3 regions of the Oceanisphaera submarina genome follow, and region 1 is predicted to be linked to each of the others. Evidence: predicted binding sites of a transcription regulator. Region 1 holds the regulator's gene; each other region holds the start of a gene.
The links. Region 1 encodes sigma-54, which starts transcription at its own class of promoters, with help from an activator protein. Its sites were predicted from a motif close to TGGCACNGTTTTNGCTT; they were not measured.
Positions count from the first base shown of each region.

Region 2: the regulator sigma-54 is predicted to act here: its motif matches at 4,509-4,525, upstream of ACLEIV_RS04325 (superinfection exclusion B family protein).
Region 3: the regulator sigma-54 is predicted to act here: its motif matches at 3,300-3,316, upstream of ACLEIV_RS09460 (cytochrome ubiquinol oxidase subunit I).

Region 1 is NZ_JBKGFN010000011.1:44,529-50,538, reverse strand. Features, by position in the region: gene lptC (LPS export ABC transporter periplasmic protein LptC) at 1-498, shown strand, start outside; gene lptA (lipopolysaccharide transport periplasmic protein LptA) at 467-997, shown strand; gene lptB (LPS export ABC transporter ATP-binding protein) at 1,000-1,725, shown strand; gene ACLEIV_RS11600 (RNA polymerase factor sigma-54) at 1,776-3,215, shown strand; gene hpf (ribosome hibernation promoting factor) at 3,240-3,527, shown strand; gene ptsN (PTS IIA-like nitrogen regulatory protein PtsN) at 3,530-3,976, shown strand; gene rapZ (RNase adapter RapZ) at 3,987-4,853, shown strand; gene ACLEIV_RS11580 (HPr family phosphocarrier protein) at 4,840-5,115, shown strand; gene mgtE (magnesium transporter) at 5,155-6,010, shown strand, end outside.
Region 2 is NZ_JBKGFN010000003.1:40,137-46,146, forward strand. Features, by position in the region: gene coaA (type I pantothenate kinase) at 1-843, opposite strand, end outside; tRNA gene ACLEIV_RS04290 (tRNA-Thr) at 1,103-1,178, shown strand; tRNA gene ACLEIV_RS04295 (tRNA-Tyr) at 1,188-1,272, shown strand; tRNA gene ACLEIV_RS04300 (tRNA-Gly) at 1,344-1,418, shown strand; tRNA gene ACLEIV_RS04305 (tRNA-Thr) at 1,422-1,497, shown strand; gene tuf (elongation factor Tu) at 1,597-2,781, shown strand; gene ACLEIV_RS04315 (protein tyrosine phosphatase family protein) at 2,944-3,369, shown strand; gene ACLEIV_RS04320 (bacterioferritin-associated ferredoxin) at 3,592-3,783, shown strand; gene ACLEIV_RS04325 (superinfection exclusion B family protein) at 3,881-4,453, opposite strand; gene ACLEIV_RS04330 (GlcG/HbpS family heme-binding protein) at 4,688-5,119, shown strand; gene ACLEIV_RS04335 (TetR/AcrR family transcriptional regulator) at 5,299-5,919, shown strand.
Region 3 is NZ_JBKGFN010000008.1:57,117-63,126, reverse strand. Features, by position in the region: gene ACLEIV_RS09470 (sigma-54-dependent transcriptional regulator) at 1-1,281, opposite strand, end outside; gene ACLEIV_RS09465 (ATP-binding protein) at 1,275-3,143, opposite strand; gene ACLEIV_RS09460 (cytochrome ubiquinol oxidase subunit I) at 3,494-4,900, shown strand; gene cydB (cytochrome d ubiquinol oxidase subunit II) at 4,902-5,891, shown strand.

The DNA of each region.
Region 1 (6,010 bases):
TGCTGGCAGTGGTTCAGGCCGGTCACCGACGCCCCCGTCAACCAGCAGGATTATCAGCCAGACTTTATCGCCAAAAACCTGAGCAGCGTGCAGTACAACCAGCTGGGTCTGCCCTACCGCGGACTGGATGCTGAATATGCGGAGTACTACGAGCCGCTGGCCATGACCCTGATGGAAAAACCTGTTATCTTGCTTTATTCGCCCGATGGCCAGCCCCAATGGCAGTTGAGCGGTGATGAGGGCATGATCAATACCAACGATAACGCGGTATTGAACGGCACCGTGGTCGGCCGGGGGCTGCAACCCGATGCCCTGGTGAAAACCCTGACCACCGAATACCTGGAACTGGATTTTATTAAAAACCAGCTGCGTTCCAACCGGGATGTACAGCTGAACAGCCCAACTTTCCGGGCCCAGGGCCAGGGGCTGTTGGGCAAGCTTGATCAACAAACAGTGGAATTACTGCATGAAACCCGGGCAACCTACTTTACTCCTTAGCATCGGCGGCCTGCTGGCCCTGAGCCTGAGCCTGGCCGAGGCCAAAGAGGCTGATTTCAGCCAGCCGGTAACCATAGATGCCGGTCGCCAGCTGGTGGAGCTGGCCGACAACAAGGTGACCTTCAGCGAGCGGGTCGTGGTCAAACAGGGCACCATGGATGTGCGAGCCGACAGACTGGTGGTGATCCGCACCGAACAGGGTCTGCAATCGATGACCGCCCACGGCGCGCCAGCCACCTACTACCAGGTGCTGGACAACGGCCAGCCGGTCAAGGCCGAGGCCCGGGAGATCCACTACGATATGAAGGCACGCACCCTCACCCTATTGAAGGAGGCGAAGCTGAAGCAGAACGACAATATCGTGACCGGCTATCGTATTCGCTACCATATCGACAAGGAACAGATGGAAGCCGAAAGCCAGGGTGGAGCAGACCGCGTTACCACCATTTTTCTGCCTGAACAGCTGCAGGACATGAATAAAAAAGAGATACAGAACTGATCATGGCAACACTGAAAGCCCGCGGGCTGCAGAAGAGTTACAAGGGCCGTCAGGTAGTGGCCGATGTCAGCCTGACCGTCAATACCGGCCAGATCGTCGGCCTGCTCGGCCCCAACGGGGCCGGCAAGACCACCTCTTTCTACATGATAGTGGGCCTGGTACAGCGCGACGCCGGCAGCATCACCATCGACGAGCAGGACATCAGCTATCAGCCGATGCATGTGCGAGCCCGCGCCGGTATCGGTTATCTGCCCCAGGAAGCCTCCATTTTTCGGCGTCTGAGCGTAGCCGACAACTTAATGGCGGTACTCGAAACCCGCAAGGATCTGGACGCCGCCGGCCGCGACGAGAAAATGGAGCAGCTGCTGGAAGAGTTCAATATCACCCATATCCGCGACAGTGCCGGTATGAGTCTGTCAGGTGGTGAACGCCGACGGGTGGAAATTGCCCGCGCACTGGCGGCCGATCCGCGCTTCATACTGCTGGATGAACCCTTCGCCGGAGTCGATCCCATCTCGGTAATCGACATCAAGAAAATCATTCTGCACCTGCGCGATAGAGGCCTGGGGGTGCTGATCACCGATCACAACGTGCGCGAGACGCTGGACGTCTGCGAGCGGGCCTACATTGTCAGTCATGGTCATCGTATCGCCGCCGGCACCCCGGCCGAAATCCTCGCGAACGAGCAGGTCAAGAAAGTCTATCTGGGTGAACAATTCAGCCTCTAAGCTGACCCGCTGGAGCCCCATGCGGTTGATATAGAAGGACTTTACCAACGATGAAGCCAACTCTTCAGTTACGTATGGGACAGCAGCTGACCATGACCCCCCAGTTGCAACAGGCCATTCGTCTGCTGCAACTGTCGAGCCTGGAACTGCAACAGGAAATTCAGCTGGCCCTGGAAAGCAACCCCCTGCTGGAACAGGAAGAGCCGGACAGCATCGAGGTGGCCGACGGCGGCAACGACGAGCAGATGGCCGCCGATACCGCCATGGAGCAGAATCAGCTGTCCGACGAACTGCCGATGGACACCCACTGGGACGATATCTATACCACCTCAACCGGCAGCGCCGGGAACGGCGGCCTTCCCGAAGGCATGGAGGATACCGTCTACCAGGGAGAAACCACGGAAACGCTGCAGGATTACCTGCTGTGGCAGATGCAACTGACCCCTTTCAGCGAGACCGATCAGGCCATAGCACTGGCCATTATCGACGCCATCGATGATGCCGGCTACCTGACTCAGGGTCTGGAGGATATCCTCACCGCCGTCTCCGGCGGCGAACAGGAGATAGAAGCAGATGAAGTGGAGGCGGTGCTGAAGCGCATCCAGCATTTCGACCCTATCGGCGTCGCCGCCCGCAGCGTGCAGGAATGCCTGCGCATTCAGCTGGACCCTTTTCCCGCCGACACTCCCTGGCTGAACGAGGCCCGTCTCGTCATTGACCGGCACATGGATCTGCTCGGCACCCGGGACTACCGCAGCCTGCAACGCAAGACCAGACTGAAAGAAGAAGAGCTCAGGGAAGTACTGTCCCTGATCCAGCAGCTGGAGCCCAGACCGGGTAACAGCGTGCTTCAGAGCAGCTCCGAATATGTGATTCCGGACGTGGTGGTCACCAAGCGACAGGGTGGCTGGGTCGCCGAACTCAACCCGGAAGCCATGCCCAAGGTCAGGCTGAACCAGACCTATGCCGCCATGGCCCGCCAACCCAGAAACAGCGAAGACGGCCAGTTTATCCGCAACCACTTGCAGGACGCCAAGTGGTTTATCAAGAGTCTCGAGAGTCGAAATGAGACCCTGCTCAAGGTTGCCAATTGTATTGTGGAACAACAACAGGCATTCTTTGAGTATGGGCCCGAGGCCATGAAGCCGATGGTGCTGAATGATGTGGCCGAGGCGGTGGAAATGCACGAATCCACCATCTCCCGGGTCACCACCCAGAAATTCATGCATACCCCCAGAGGGGTGTTTGAACTGAAGTATTTTTTCTCCAGCCATGTGGGTACCGATGATGGTGGAGAATGTTCGTCGACGGCAATTCGTGCCCTGATCAGGAAACTGGTCGGTGCGGAAAACCCGGCCAAGCCACTGAGCGACAGCAAAATTGCCCAGCTGCTGGCCGAACAGGGGATACAGGTGGCCAGGCGGACCATCGCCAAGTACAGGGAATCGCTGGCCATCCCCCCTTCCAATCAGCGTAAACGCCTGATGTAAAGGCAGACCTAGAAGGAAGACGATATGCAAATAAATCTGACTGGACACCATGTAGACATCACGGACTCCCTGCGTGACTATGTGAACAGCAAGTTTTCCCGACTGGAGCGTCATTTCGACAACATTACCAATGTACACGTCGTCCTCACACTCGAAAAATTGCAGCAGGTTGCCGAAGCTAAAATCCACCTCAGCGGCGGCGAAATCTTTGCCAACTCTCAACATGACGATATGTACGCCGCCCTCGATGGCTTGATCGACAAGCTCGATCGCCAAATAATCAAACACAAAGAGAAGCTCAAGCAAAAATAACCATGGAAGTCGCCGACATACTGAGCAGGGGCTGCACCCGCAGTGCAGTCCCCTGCACGAGCAAAAAACGTGCGCTGGAAATCATCAGCGAGCTGGCCGCCCTGCACCTCAACATCAGCAGTCAGCAGCTGTTTGACTGCCTGCTGGCCCGGGAAAAAATGGGTAGCACCGGTATCGGTAACGGTATCGCCATTCCTCATGGTCGTATCAGCGATGACAACCGGGCGACGGCGGTTTTACTCACCTTTGCCGAACCGGTAGAGTTCGATGCCATCGACAATCAGCCGGTTGGCCTGGTGTTCGCCCTGCTGGTACCGGAGCAGGAGTGTAAACAGCATCTCAAGACGCTGTCATTGATTGCCGAAAAGCTCAGTAACAAGCAGGTCTGCAAGCAGTTGCGCCAGGCCGGCAGCGATGACGAGCTCTATAACATCATGGTTTCTTCCTGAGGAGAGCAATATGCAGTTGGTGATCGTCAGTGGCCGTTCGGGCTCGGGGAAAACCGTAGCCCTGCGTGTGCTTGAGGATCTGGGCTATTACTGTGTCGATAATCTCCCCGTCGAGCTGCTGCCCGAGCTGGTACAGATGCGTCGACGCAAGCCCGGCGAGGTGGCGGTCAGTATCGATGTACGCAACCTGCCCGACGGTGCCGACAAACTGGAGGCCTGCCTGGCCGAAGTTAGCGCCATGGAAGGAGTCAGCCTGTCCAGCATCTTCATCGATGCAGACAACGCCGCCCTTATTCGCCGCTTCGGCGACACCCGCCGGCTGCATCCCCTGTCTCGTCTCAGCCTGACCCTGGACGAAGCCATCCGTCAGGAAACCCACCTGCTGTCGCCCCTGTCTTCCGCCGCCGATCTGCGTATCGATACCTCCGATCTCAGTATTCACGATCTGAGCGAAATTATCCGCGCGCGCATTCTCGGCAAGAAGGAACGCGAGCTGAACTGGGTGTTCGAGTCCTTCGGTTACAAATACGGTATCTCTCAGGATGCGGATTTCGTATTCGATGCCCGCTTCCTGCCCAATCCTCACTGGATAGCGGAACTGAGGCCTTTTACCGGCCAGGACGAACCGGTCGCCGGCTACCTGAACAGCCAGCCCGAGGTCACCAAATACCTGTGGCAGATTGAAAACCTGCTGGTCACCTGGATGCCACACCTGGAACGCAACAACCGCAGCTACGTGACCGTCGCCATCGGCTGTACCGGCGGCAAACACAGATCCGTTTATATCGTCGAGCAGCTTGCGCGGGTGTTCCGGCAGATGGGGAAAAGCGTGCAGCTGCGCCACCGCACTCTGGAAAAACACCATGACAAGAATTGAGCGGGATCTGAAAATCGTCAACAAGCTCGGTCTCCATGCCCGAGCCGCCATTCAGCTGGTGCAGTTGACGCAACAATTCGATGCCACCGTCACCGTCTGCAATCAGGAAAAACAAGCCCCGGCCAACAGCGTCATGGGCCTGCTGATGCTGGAAACCGCCCAGGGGCACGCCATTCGCGTCGTCGCCGAAGGGCCGGATGCAGAAGCGGCCATGAATGCCGTGTCCCGCCTGGTCGCCGATCGTTTCAACGAATCAGAATAATTCTCCTATCCCCGTTCCGCGCAGAGGCCTGAAGCCCGGATGACAGAATCAATCGAGAAACCAAGGACGCCGGATCAGCTGGATACCATCACCCAGGCGCTGAACGGCGGCATGTTCGTGCACGTCCGTCGCATGCTGCAGCAGATGCGCCCAGGCGACGTCGCCTGGCTGCTGGAATCCTCTCCCTCCCCCAGCCGCAAGGTCTTGTGGCAACTGATCGACCCGGATGAATACGGCGAGATCCTGGAAGAGCTGTCGGAAGAAGTCAGGGACGGCATTATCCGACTGATGGCTCCGGAAAAGCTGGCCGCCGCACTGGAAGACATGGAGTCGGACGATCTGGCCTATGTACTGCGGGATCTGCCCGAACAGCTGTTCAATCAGGTGCTCACCCAGATGGACGAGCAGGACCGGCAGCGGGCACAACAGGCGCTGTCGTATCCGGAAGACACCGCCGGCTCCATCATGAATACCGAATTCATCACCCTGCGTGCCGATGTCAGCATCGAGGTGGTACTGCGCTACCTGCGCCTGCACACCGAACTGCCGGAAGGTACCGATACCCTCTATGTGGTGGATCAACATAACCGGCTGCTGGGCGATATCTCCCTCGCCAGCCTGGTGGTGCAGGATCCGGCCACCAGGGTCGACGACGCCATGGACACCCAGGTGGAAGCCATACCGTTGACCATGAGTGATACCGAGGTAGCCAACCTGTTCGAGCGCCACGACTGGCTGTCGGCCCCGGTGGTCGATGACGACTACCGGTTGCTGGGCCGTATCACCATCGATGACGTGGTGGACATCATCCGTGAAGAGGGCGAGCACTCGATGATGGGTATGGCCAAGATGGACGATGACGAAGATACCTTCGCGCCGGTACTGACCAGCGCCC
Region 2 (6,010 bases), on a different contig from region 1:
CTTGTAGTTGATTTCCTGCCAGATGCGGCTGGCCGTGGTCACCGCCTCTTCTTCCGACAGCCGGGCATAATGATGGAAGTATGAGTCGGGGTTGCTGAAGGCGCCGGAACGCAGCTTGAGAAAACGCTCCACATACCAGGTCTTCAGTAGCCGCTCGTCCGCATCCACGAAGATGGAAAAATCCACGAAGTCAGACACAAATACCCGATGTGGCTCGTGTGGGTAATCCATGCCGCTCTGCAGCACGTTCAGACCTTCGATGATCACGATATCCGGCTGCTCCACCACGGCTTCCTGCCCCGGCACCACATCATAGCTCAGATGTGAATACACCGGTGCCGTGACCCTGGGTTTGCCGGACTTGATATCGGAAACAAACTGCACCAATCGACGAATATCATAAGACTGGGGGAAGCCTTTTTTGCGCATCAGGCCGCGTTCTTCCAGCACCGCATTGGGATAGAGAAAGCCGTCGGTGGTCACCAGCGCTACTCTGGGATGCTGGGGCCAGCGTTCGAGCAGCGCCTCGAGAATACGCGCCGTGGTGCTCTTGCCCACCGCGACCGAACCGGCGATGCTGATGATATAAGGCACATGACGGGGTTCTTTACCGAGAAACTGATCCAGTACCCGATTGCGGCGCTGTTTGGCCTTGATATAGAGGTTGAGCAGGCGGGACAGGGGCAGGTAGATGTCTCTGACTTCCGCCAGTGACACCTTGTCGTTGATGCCCTGGAGGCGCTTGAGTTCCTCTTCGCTCAGGGGCTGATGTACTGCATCGCGCAATTCTGACCAGGTTTCGCGAGAAAAGGCCAGATAGGGGGAATAGTTGTCTATCGTCATGAGCGTGTCCTGTGGGTCGCTCGAGGACGATACACCATGGTCTGGGGATGAACAAGACGGCAAAGGGCTACAGCCGGAGCCGCGAACCGCTCTGTCATGACGATGTTTGGCTAAGATCCGAGCTGTCACGGGGGATGCCGACGTCAAAATGGTATTGTTTTGTCGTTTTTTTGTTCGCTTGAACCCGCAACTGAAAAAACTTGCGGCAAAGGTGTTGCATAGAGTCATGGCCTTGCCCTAGAATTCCGCTCGCTCTAGTGCCGGCATAGCTCAGTTGGTAGAGCAACTGACTTGTAATCAGTAGGTCCCGAGTTCGACTCTTGGTGCCGGCACCATTAAAATTTGGAGGGGTTCCCGAGTGGCCAAAGGGATCAGACTGTAAATCTGACGGCTCAGCCTTCGCTGGTTCGAATCCAGCTCCCTCCACCACATTTCCGGATCTGTCCATCATGACGGGTTCGAAATAAAACAGCTAACCGCTGTTAAAAGTAAAGCGTATTGCGGGCATCGTATAATGGCTATTACCTCAGCCTTCCAAGCTGATGATGCGGGTTCGATTCCCGCTGCCCGCTCCAGTTGCTGATATAGCTCAGTTGGTAGAGCGCACCCTTGGTAAGGGTGAGGTCCCCAGTTCGAATCCGGGTATCAGCACCACTTCTTTGCTCCCGCACCTTCACATTCTTTTTTGTTATATACTTCCTACTTGCGAATCGCGTGGTAGAGCTCACCACCCAACCAGTTAGAGGGACGAGCATGTCTAAAGAAAAATTCGAACGTAACAAACCGCACGTGAACGTAGGTACTATCGGCCACGTTGACCACGGTAAAACCACCCTGACCGCTGCCATCACCAACGTCCTTGCCAAACAGTTTGGCGGTGCCGCCCGCGCGTTTGACCAGATCGATAACGCTCCCGAAGAAAAAGCCCGTGGTATCACCATCGCCGCTTCTCACGTCGAGTACGACACCGAATCACGTCACTACGCACACGTTGACTGCCCCGGACACGCCGATTACGTGAAAAACATGATCACCGGTGCGGCTCAGATGGATGGCGCCATCCTGGTGGTTGCCGCGACCGATGGTCCTATGCCGCAAACTCGTGAGCACATCCTGCTGGCCCGCCAGGTAGGCGTACCTTACATCGTTGTGTTCATGAACAAGTGTGACATGGTTGACGATGAAGAGCTGCTCGAGCTGGTAGAAATGGAAGTTCGTGAACTGCTGTCCGAGTACGACTTCCCGGGCGACGACATTCCGGTTATCCAGGGCTCTGCTCTGAAAGGCCTGGAAGGCGATGCACAGTGGGAACCGAAGATCCTGGAACTGGCTGCTGCGCTGGATTCCTACATCCCCGAGCCCGAGCGTGCCGTTGACGGTGCTTTCCTGCTGCCGATCGAGGACGTCTTCTCTATCCAGGGCCGTGGTACCGTTGTTACCGGTCGTGTTGAGCGCGGTATCGTTAAAGTGGGTGAAGAAGTGGAAATCGTTGGTATCAAAGATACCATCAAGACTACTTGTACCGGCGTTGAAATGTTCCGTAAGCTGCTGGACGAAGGTCGTGCCGGTGAGAACGTAGGTGTTCTGTTGCGTGGTACCAAGCGTGAAGACGTTGAGCGTGGTCAGGTTCTGGCCAAGCCGGGCTCCATCAACCCGCACACCGACTTCGAATCCGAAGTATACGTGCTGTCCAAAGAAGAAGGCGGTCGTCACACTCCGTTCTTCAAAGGCTACCGTCCCCAGTTCTACTTCCGTACTACTGACGTGACCGGTACCATCGAACTGCCGGAAGGCGTTGAAATGGTTATGCCTGGCGACAACATCAAAATGGTTGTTAGCCTGATTGCTCCTATCGCGATGGAAGACGGTCTGCGTTTCGCCATCCGTGAAGGTGGCCGTACCGTAGGTGCCGGCGTTGTAGCCAAGATCGTTAAGTAATAACGTTTCTTGATTGCACGAAAAAGGAGGCTTCGGCCTCCTTTTTTCATTTGTGCTTTGCCGTAAACAAACCATATTAGTATATGTTAATGCTGTTTGTTTACGGCATGCTGTTATTGTGATTGCCATTCTGACCGTTCGGTCTATTCACAGAGGTGCTATATGGATATTAAAACGGTCACTCCTTCTTTTTCGGTTGCCGATCAGGTGACCGAAGCCGACTTGGCGCAGCTGAAGGCGGCAGGCTACCGAACTCTCATCTGCAACCGGCACGATGATGAGGCAGAAGGACAGCCGGCGGCAGAAATGCTGGCCACCGAGGCGAGAGCGCAAGGCTTCGACTGGCATTGGATCCCCATTTCTTCCGGCCAGTTTACCGACGAAGCGGTGGCAGCCTTTACTCAGGCTCTGGTCGGCAAAGAGGAGCCTGTACTGGCCTTCTGTCGTACCGGAACGCGCTCTATCACCCTGTGGGCCCTTGCGCAGGCAGGCAGGCAACCGACGATGGAGTTGGTGCGGCTCGCAGCCGGTGCCGGTTACGACTTGTCTGCCCTGGCGCCTCGGCTGAACGCGGTATCGACCAAGTAGTAGAGGGCTTGGGTTATCGGTGTTTAGCCGGTCAGACCGCGCAACAGCCTTATTCTGGCGGCAGGTTCGGGAGCATAGACAAACTTGGGTTATTGTCGTCGGTTTTCCGTTGCTAGTCTGGTGCCGGGATCTGTGATTAAAGTCGTTTTTTTCGACAAATAATTTCTTGCATTGATAACTGCTATCATTTAGATTTACTTCCTCGAAGCGGAGGGTTTATCGATGTATGTGTGTTTGTGCAGAGGCATTACCGAACGCCAGCTGAAAGCGGCGGTGGCAGAGGGCAATACCGAGTTCAGAGATCTGAAACAGGAACTCGGTCTGGGCTCTCAGTGCGGAAAATGTATTCCGGTTGCCTTGGCCATACTGGCAGAAGAAAATGCCAAGACGCACCTCTACTACGAGGTCGCTTAAACACCGACGTTGCTTAAACTTCTTTGATCCGCCGCAAAAGAGCCCCTTATTGGGGCTTTTTTGCGTTTAGGCTGTGTAAGAGAACCAGGAACCGTAATCAGTGTCTGTCCAGTTGCTTGTAGGCATACCTGGGTCTGTTGTTGAGTATCAGGTTTTTTTGTTCTTCGGTCATGTTGGCCGGGTTCAGGCCCAGCACCTTGAAGGTAAGCAGAGGCCGTGCCGCTATGGTGATCATCAAGGGCTTGATGGCATTCAGCCCCGCCTCGCCGGGTTCACCGAAGGCGTAGGTCAGAATGCCCTGTTCCAGCAGATTTTTGACGGCAGGTTCGGTTACCGGCAATTTTATGACGTTTTTACGCTGGATCACGAACTCTCGCAGCACCGCCTTTTCGCTGGCGTCGAGGTAATCCAGTAATTCCTTCAGCAGTTTCTGTTGCATCAAGCGCTGCTTGCGATAAAACACGTGCTGAAACAGCATGATGGCGGCGTGAGATAAAAAATAAGATCCAGACGCAACCATGCTCAGTACAAACAGCAGTCGGTAGTCATTCAGCCAGAGGCCGAAGGCGCCAGAAAAGAGATGGTTTGGCAGCAGAGTCATCAGGATAGAGCTCAGCAGCAGCCAGCACATGAACCAGTTAAGCGGTGAAATCTGTCGTAAGTCCAGCATCTTCTTCTCCACAATCCAGACGCCCGTCTGAAATAGCAACAGTAAATCAAATACAAAGCAAGGTACGTGCCATGGCGTGGAGTGAGCCGGGCTCAGGCTATTACTGGTAAATAAGTAATAAATAAATTACCTTTACGTTAAGAGTATACAAAATACCTTAACATTGTGTTTGTTTTGTGTTTTATTAGTATTCAATCAATCTCTATTGTTATTGTCGACAGGGAGTCCAGGTAAATGAGTACAGTTACACTTGAACAGGCGCTGATTATCACACGTGGTGCCTTGCAGCATGCATTGGAAATTTCCGCGGCACCGCTCACCGTCGCCGTGCTGGATAATGCCGGTCGTCTGGTGTCGCTGCAGCGTCAGGATGGAGCCAGCCTGTTACGCCCCGATATTGCCACCGGAAAAGCCTGGGGCGCCGTTGCCCTGGGTCGCAGCTCTCGGGGCTTGGCTGAAGTGGCAGCAGCCAGACCGGCCTTTGTCTCGGCGGTCAACGTTCTGGCAGACGGCAATATCATTCCGGCAGCCGGTGGCGTGCTGATCCGGGATGCACAGAATAAGATTCTGGGTGCGGTTGGGATCAGCGGTGATCAGCCCGATGTCGATGAAGCTTGTGCTGTAGCTGGCGTCGAGCTGGCCGATCTGGTAGCGGATTGTAGCTGAGTATTTTGTTAGTGCAGTAAACCTGTTGTTTTGGTCGAGGGGTAACCTTGGTTACTCATTTTCAGCACCCACCTGTGTGGGTGCTTTTTTTTGCACTTTTCTGCCGAACTCCAGCCAGAACTCGGGTATGGTTAGCCAATATCACTTTTCATTTTATGGCCTGGAGCCTGAAAATCAGTATGTCCCGGATCAGAGCTAAAAACGAAGAAATCATCATCCGTGCCGCCAGTCGTGTATTTGCCGAAAACGGTTACGCCGCCACCAAGACCGCCGCCATTGCCGAGCTGGCCGAATTGCCGAAACCCAATATCTACTATTACTTTGGCAGCAAGGAAAAACTCTATCGCGCCGTGCTCGAAAGTGTCACCGAGCCTCTTCTGGCGGCTTCGGTACCTTTTATCGAGTATCGGGATCCGGTCATGGCGCTGACCGCCTATATCAAATCCAAGCTGATGATTTCGAAAGACTATCCCTATGCCTCCAAGGTCTTTGCCAATGAAATCATGCATGGGGCTCCGCATCTGCCGGAAGACATCATTGCGCGCTTGAGCGCACAGACCCGCACCCTGAGCGCCAAGCTGACCGACTGGATGGGGCAGGGGCTGATGGCACCGGTCGATGCCCATCATCTGCTGTTCGCCATCTGGTCCTCAACCCAGACCTATGCGGACTTCAATTGGCAGATCACCATGGCACTGGGCAAGGAAGAGCTGGACGATCAGGACTTCGAACGGGCCGCCCAGCTGATCACCCGGCTGGTGATCGGGGGTTGCGAGGTGCGGTCCTTGCCAATCGTCTGACGACGAGCTGTCTCCCACCGACGTCAGCACCCAGTGTTGACGTCCCTCTCTCCCTCTGTCGTGACTTCTTTTCCCCGCTATTATCCGGCGC
Region 3 (6,010 bases), on a different contig from region 1:
GAATTTGGCCAGCGCCTGGCTGATCAGGGTGATTTCCAGTGCCCGCACCTGGGCTTCCAGGCTGTCACCGGGTTGGGCTGCGCTGGCTTCACTGTCAGGCTGGGCATCTGGGTAGAGCAGGGCTATGTCTTCCAGGGTGATGACGCCGTTTCTGGCGATGGCGGCCACGCTGTCGAGGGCGCTTTTCAGTTCGCGCACGTTGCCCGGCCAGCGGCGTTGAATAAACCAGTTGAAGGCGGCGGTGTTCGGGTGCAGCGGCGCTTGTTTATTGTCCCGGGTCTGGAGCTCGAGAAAATGGCTGATCAGCAAGGGTATATCTTCGTGTCTGTCGTCCAGCGGACGGGTATCGATATTCACGCCCTTGATGCGATAGTACAAGTCTTCCCGGAACTCCCCCGTCTTTACCTTCTCCGGCAGATCCGCGTTGGTGGCCGATACCAGCCGCACGTCGATGGTTTCCAGGCTGCGGCCGCCCACCGGGTAATAGCTGCCTTCCTGCAGCACCCGCAACAGCTTCACCTGCATCGGCAGCGGCATTTCGCCGATCTCGTCCAGAAATAGGGTGCCGCCGTCGGCCAGCTTGAGCAGGCCGTCGCGGGCCTTGTCGGCGCCGGTAAAGGCACCTCTGGTATGGCCGAACAGCTCGCTTTCCAGCAACTCGGCGGGAATGGCCCCGCAGTGCACCGAGATAAAGGGGCCGGCGGCGCGATTGCTGAGCGAGTGCACCGCCTTCGATATCACTTCCTTGCCGGTGCCCGAAGGGCCGGTGACCAGCACCCGCACGTCGGTGGGGGCGATGCGGCTGACCAGGGCGCGGATGCTGTTCATCGACGGCGAGGCGCCAATCAGGGTATCCAGCCCCTGCTGGCTACCCTGTTGGTGCTTGAGGCTGTTGAGCTCGCGCACCAGCTGATGCTTGGTGAGGGCGCGTTTGACCACCACCGCCAGCATGTCCGGATCTATGGGCTTGGCCAGAAAATCCCAGGCTCCCTGGCGCAGGGCTTCCAGCGCCAGCTCGCGTTCGCCATGACCGGTGAGGATGATTACCGGCCGGTCGATGAAGCGGGGCAGCGCCGCCAGGGTCTGCTGCGGATCGAAGTGGGGGGGCAGCGACAGATCGAGCAGGATCAAATCTGCATCGAAGTGCGCCAGCCCGGCGTTCAGCTCGTCCAGGCTGGCGCCTGTTTGCACCTGATAGCCTGCCGACTCCAGCCACTGGGAGCTCAGGGTGCGAAAGGCGGGTTCGTCGTCAATCAGTAGGATGCGGGGTGGGTTCAACATGAGCTGTCCTCGGGGAAAAAGAGTTCGAAGGTGACCGGCCAGCCCAGATCGCTGCGGTGACGAATTCGGCCGCCATGGGCATCCATGATCCGGCGTACGATAGAGAGTCCCAGGCCACTGCCGCCACTGCGTCGGCCGACGAAGGGACGAAACAGGTGGCTGAGCATGTCCTCGGCCACAGCGGGGCCGTTGTTGTGCACCCGTACTATGCCGGGCTTGTTACCGGCCTCGATACGGATCATACCGTCCGGCTGATTCCGCACGAAGGCCAGGGCGTTGTCGATCAGATTGACCAGCACCTGTTGCAGTCGATAGGCATCGGCACAGAGGCGGGCGTCTTCGGCCAGGGCGCACTCGAAGCGGGTGTGCTGCCAGTCGAACTGGGGGCGCAGGCTCTCCAGCATGGGGCCCAGCGTTATGAGCTGGCGTTGTACGCCGATATTGCCGGAGTAGGCGAGCATGTCCGAGATCAGCCGGTCGGCGCGCTTGAGCTGGGTCTGGATCATGACCTTGCGCTCGGGCTCGAGCCCGGCGGAGGCCATGGAAATGATATTGAGCGGGTTGCGCAGCTCGTGAGCCATGGCCGCAGACAGTCCGCCCAGCTCCACCAGGTGTTGTTCCGACAGCCGCTTTCGCTCGGCCTCGGCCAGTTGCAGCGAACGCTCCAGCAGGCTGCAACGGGTGGTCAGCAGCGAGGCGAACACCTCCGCCGCCAGCCTAAGTCCGGGCGTGACATCCTCGAATCCCTGCAGCCGGGATTGCCAGCCCTGGTGCTGGTGGCGACAGATAATGCAGGGGCCGTCGACGGTGGGGGGGCTGTCTCCATTCAACAGCAGCCGTACCAGCACCGGCTGACCCATCTGGCGGGCCAGCAGTTGCTCTGCCGCCGTGCTCAGCTCGGTCCAGTGTCCGGCCTCGGCCAGGCGATTGAGCCAGGTGTCCAGCAACTGCTCGTCAAGCCGGCTGCCGGGGTAAATCAGCCGCTCCACCAACTTGCCGACCGGTCGGTACAACGCCAGCGCCAGCATCAGCAACAGCATGGAGTAGAGCCATAGCTGCCACTTGGGCACGCTGGCCAGCGCCTGCAGGCCAAACTGACCGGCCATGGAGCTGAGCAGGGCAATCAGCCCCATCACCAGCACCGTCATCAGTATCCACAGCAGCGCCCGGTTGGCCCAGGCGTTGACCTCCAGCATCTGGTAGCGCACCACGCCGTACACCAGCAAGACCACATAACTCGGTAACAGCAGCATGGGCCAGGGATACCAGTAGAGGCCGAGGGAGGGGAAAATGAAGCTGGTGGCAAGCCACAGGCCCCAGGCGCCGGCGGCGAACATGGCGGCGATGGAACGTCGGCGGTTACCACGATGTACACGCCAACCCCACAGCAAGAGAGCGTGGGCCAGCACCCCTATGCCGATGGTGTAGGCGATGTTGAACCAGCCGGCGCCACTGAACACGAAGTAATGGCTGAAGGGGCCGAAGGCGATAATATTGCCGCCGCCCAGCGCCAGGCTGGCGCCCATTACCAGCAAGGCCGCCAGATAGAAGAGGCCGCGTCGGCGGGCCAGGCGGTCCAGCCAGGGTCTTTGCCCCGGCCCCTGATTGACGAAGCCGACGGCGAAGTCGAGGAAGAAGGTGGGCATCAGGGGATTGGCGAGGATCAGCATCTTGCCCAATCCTTCCCAGCCATAAAACACCGACACATGACCGCTGCACCACAGCGCCATCATGATGCCGAAACCGGCCAGTGCCTTCATGCTGCGTCGGCGGCGCGCGCGCCAGAACAGCCAGGCCGACACCAGCAGGGCACAGCCGCCGGTGAGCAGCATCATCAATTCAAAAGTCAGATCCAGCGCCATGTAGCCTTCCCGTCATGTAAACCCGGTTGTGTAAACCTGTCGTGTAAACACCGTTGACACTTTAGTGGGAAAAGACTGTAAACCTGGTTGTCAGTTGAGGCAAGTTTTGGGCACTTTATTGATCCAGGCCAAGGCGGCTGCAGCTTGTCCGATTGATGGCATGCTTTGTGCTTTATCTATGAATCAACAGGTCAACCCTCGGGTCAACCAATCGGATTGAGTCCATTTTGGAGATAGATTTTATGAACATGACCGCCTTGGTACTGGAATTTTCTGCCATCTTTATTGTTCTGATCCTGGCAGCCCTGCCTGCGGCCGTTAACCGCTTTCAACGTCGTTAAGGAGAGAAGATGGAACTCGATGCCGCCATACTGTCGCGGATTCAATTCGCCTTTACCATCAGCTTTCACATCATCTTTCCCGCCATCACCATCGGCCTGGCGACGGCCATCGCCATCTGGGAAGGCCTGTGGCTGAAAACCCGTAACCCTGTTTACTTCCAGCTGGCCAAGTTCTGGATCAAGCCCTTCGCCATTACCTTCGGCATGGGCGTGGTCAGTGGCATAGTGCTGTCGTACGAGTTTGGCACTAACTTCTCCCGTTTTTCCGAGCTGGTTGGTCCGGTATTGGGCCCTCTGCTGGCCTACGAGGTGCTGACCGCCTTCTTCCTGGAGGCCGGTTTTCTCGGCGTCATGCTGTTCGGCTGGCAACGAGTAGGTGAAAAACTGCACTATTTTGCTACCTGTGTGGTGGCGGTGGGTACCTGGATTTCGTCGTTCTGGATTATCGCCGCCAACTCCTGGATGCAGACACCGGCAGGCTACGAGATTATCGACGGTCGCTTCGAGGTGGCTAGCTGGATGGAGGTGATCTTCAACCCTTCTATGCCCTATCGGCTGGCACACATGTTGCTAGCGGCCATGCTCAGTGCCACCTTCGTCATCGGTGGCGTCTGCGCCTGGTACCTGCGCAAGAACCGGGAGCAGGCATTTGCCCGCAAGGGCTTGTCGATGGCGTTGTGGGCGGCACTGGTGCTGGCGCCGCTGCAGGCGGTCGTTGGCGATTTTCATGGCCTCAACGTGAAAGAGCATCAGCCGATCAAGGTGGCGGCGATGGAAGGCATCTGGCCCGAGAAGGAAGCCGGCGCCCCGTTGCTGCTGTTTGCGGTGCCGGACATGGAAAATGAGACCAACCACTTCGAAATCAAGATCCCCAAGCTGGCTTCGCTGATCCTGACCCATGAGCTGGACGGCGAGCTGCAGGGGCTGAAATCGGTGCCCGCCGACGAACGGCCCTATGTGCCGTTGGTGTTCTATTCCTTCCGTGTCATGGTGGGGCTGGGCATGCTGATGATCGGCGCCGCCTTGTGGGGGCTGTGGTTGCGCCGTCGTGGTGGCCGCTTCGAAAGCAAACCCTTTCTGCTGCTGATGACGTTGATGATCCCCACGGGTGTCATCTCGACCCTGGCCGGCTGGTATGTGGCGGAAGTGGGCCGCCAGCCCTGGCTGGTACACGGCCTGGTGCGCACCATTGAGGTGGTGACGCCGCTGCCGGCGGAGCGAGTCCTGTTTTCGCTGACGCTGTTCGTGTTGACCTACAGCCTGCTGTTCTGTGTGTATCTCTATTTCATGGCCAAGCTTGTCCGCAAGGGCCCGCCGGACATGGCCCGGCTCGAGCAACACATGATTGGCGTCAATGCGCCCGGCTTTGCCCTTGCCTGGGTGAAGAAACTGCAACACCAAGTGGTGGAGGACTGATATGGATCTGGCACTGTTCTATTACCTGTTACTGGGCTTTGCGGTACTGATGTATGTGGTGCTGGATGGTTTCGACCTCGGCCTCGGCATTCTCTATCCCTGGTTCAGGAGCGAAGGCGAGCGCGATCACATGATGCGCTCCATCTCCCACGTGTGGGACGGCAACGAAACCTGGCTGGTGTTTGGCGGCGTAGTGCTGTTCGCCGCCTTTCCCGCCGCCTATGCGGGTATTCTGTCGACCATGTATACCCCCATCATCATCATGCTGCTCGGGTTGATTTTTCGTGGCGTGGCGTTTGAATATCGCTTCAAGTCGCACCGTTCCAAGCCCTGGTGGGACAAGTCCTTCTTTCTCGGCTCGGCGGTGGCCACCTTCTGTCAGGGCACCATACTCGGCGCCGTGGTGCAGGGGGTGGATGCGGGCCCGCTGGGGGCGCTGGACTGGTTGACGCCTTTCAGCGTGTTTACCGGCTTTGCGCTGATGGTGGCCTACGCCCTGTTGGCCTGCTGCTATCTGGTGATGAAGAGCCGGGACAAAATCATGGCCCGCGCCGCCCATCTGGGGCGCAAGCTGGTGCTGACCATCATGGTTGTCATGGTGATCGTCAGCCTCTGGACCTTGTACGCCAACCTTGAGGTACGGGCGCGCTGGTTTGACGGCATCAACTTCCTGCTGCTGTTGCCGCTGCCGTTGCTGAGCGCCCTGTTCGGCTGGTTGCTGTATCGGGATCTGGATGGCGAACCCCACGAGACCCGGCCCTTCTGGCTGGCGGTTGGGCTCTTCATCCTCGGCTTTGCCGGCCTGGTGGTGGGGCTTTTCCCCTATCTGATCCCGCATCAGATGACCCTGTGGCAGGCCAGCGCCCCGGATTCCAGCCTCAAGTTTCTGCTGCCGGGCATCTTCATCTTTCTGCCGTTGATCTGCGCCTATACCCTGTGGGGCTACCGCATCTTCTCCGGCAAGGTCGAGGACTTCGAAGAGGGTTACTGATGGCAAACAATAATAGGGGCTGGCTGTGGTTTGCCGGCCTGTATCTGGCCGGTGTGCTGGCGGTGATGCTGGCAGGCATGGCCATCAAGCTGGCCCTCGGCATCTGATATAAAAAAGGC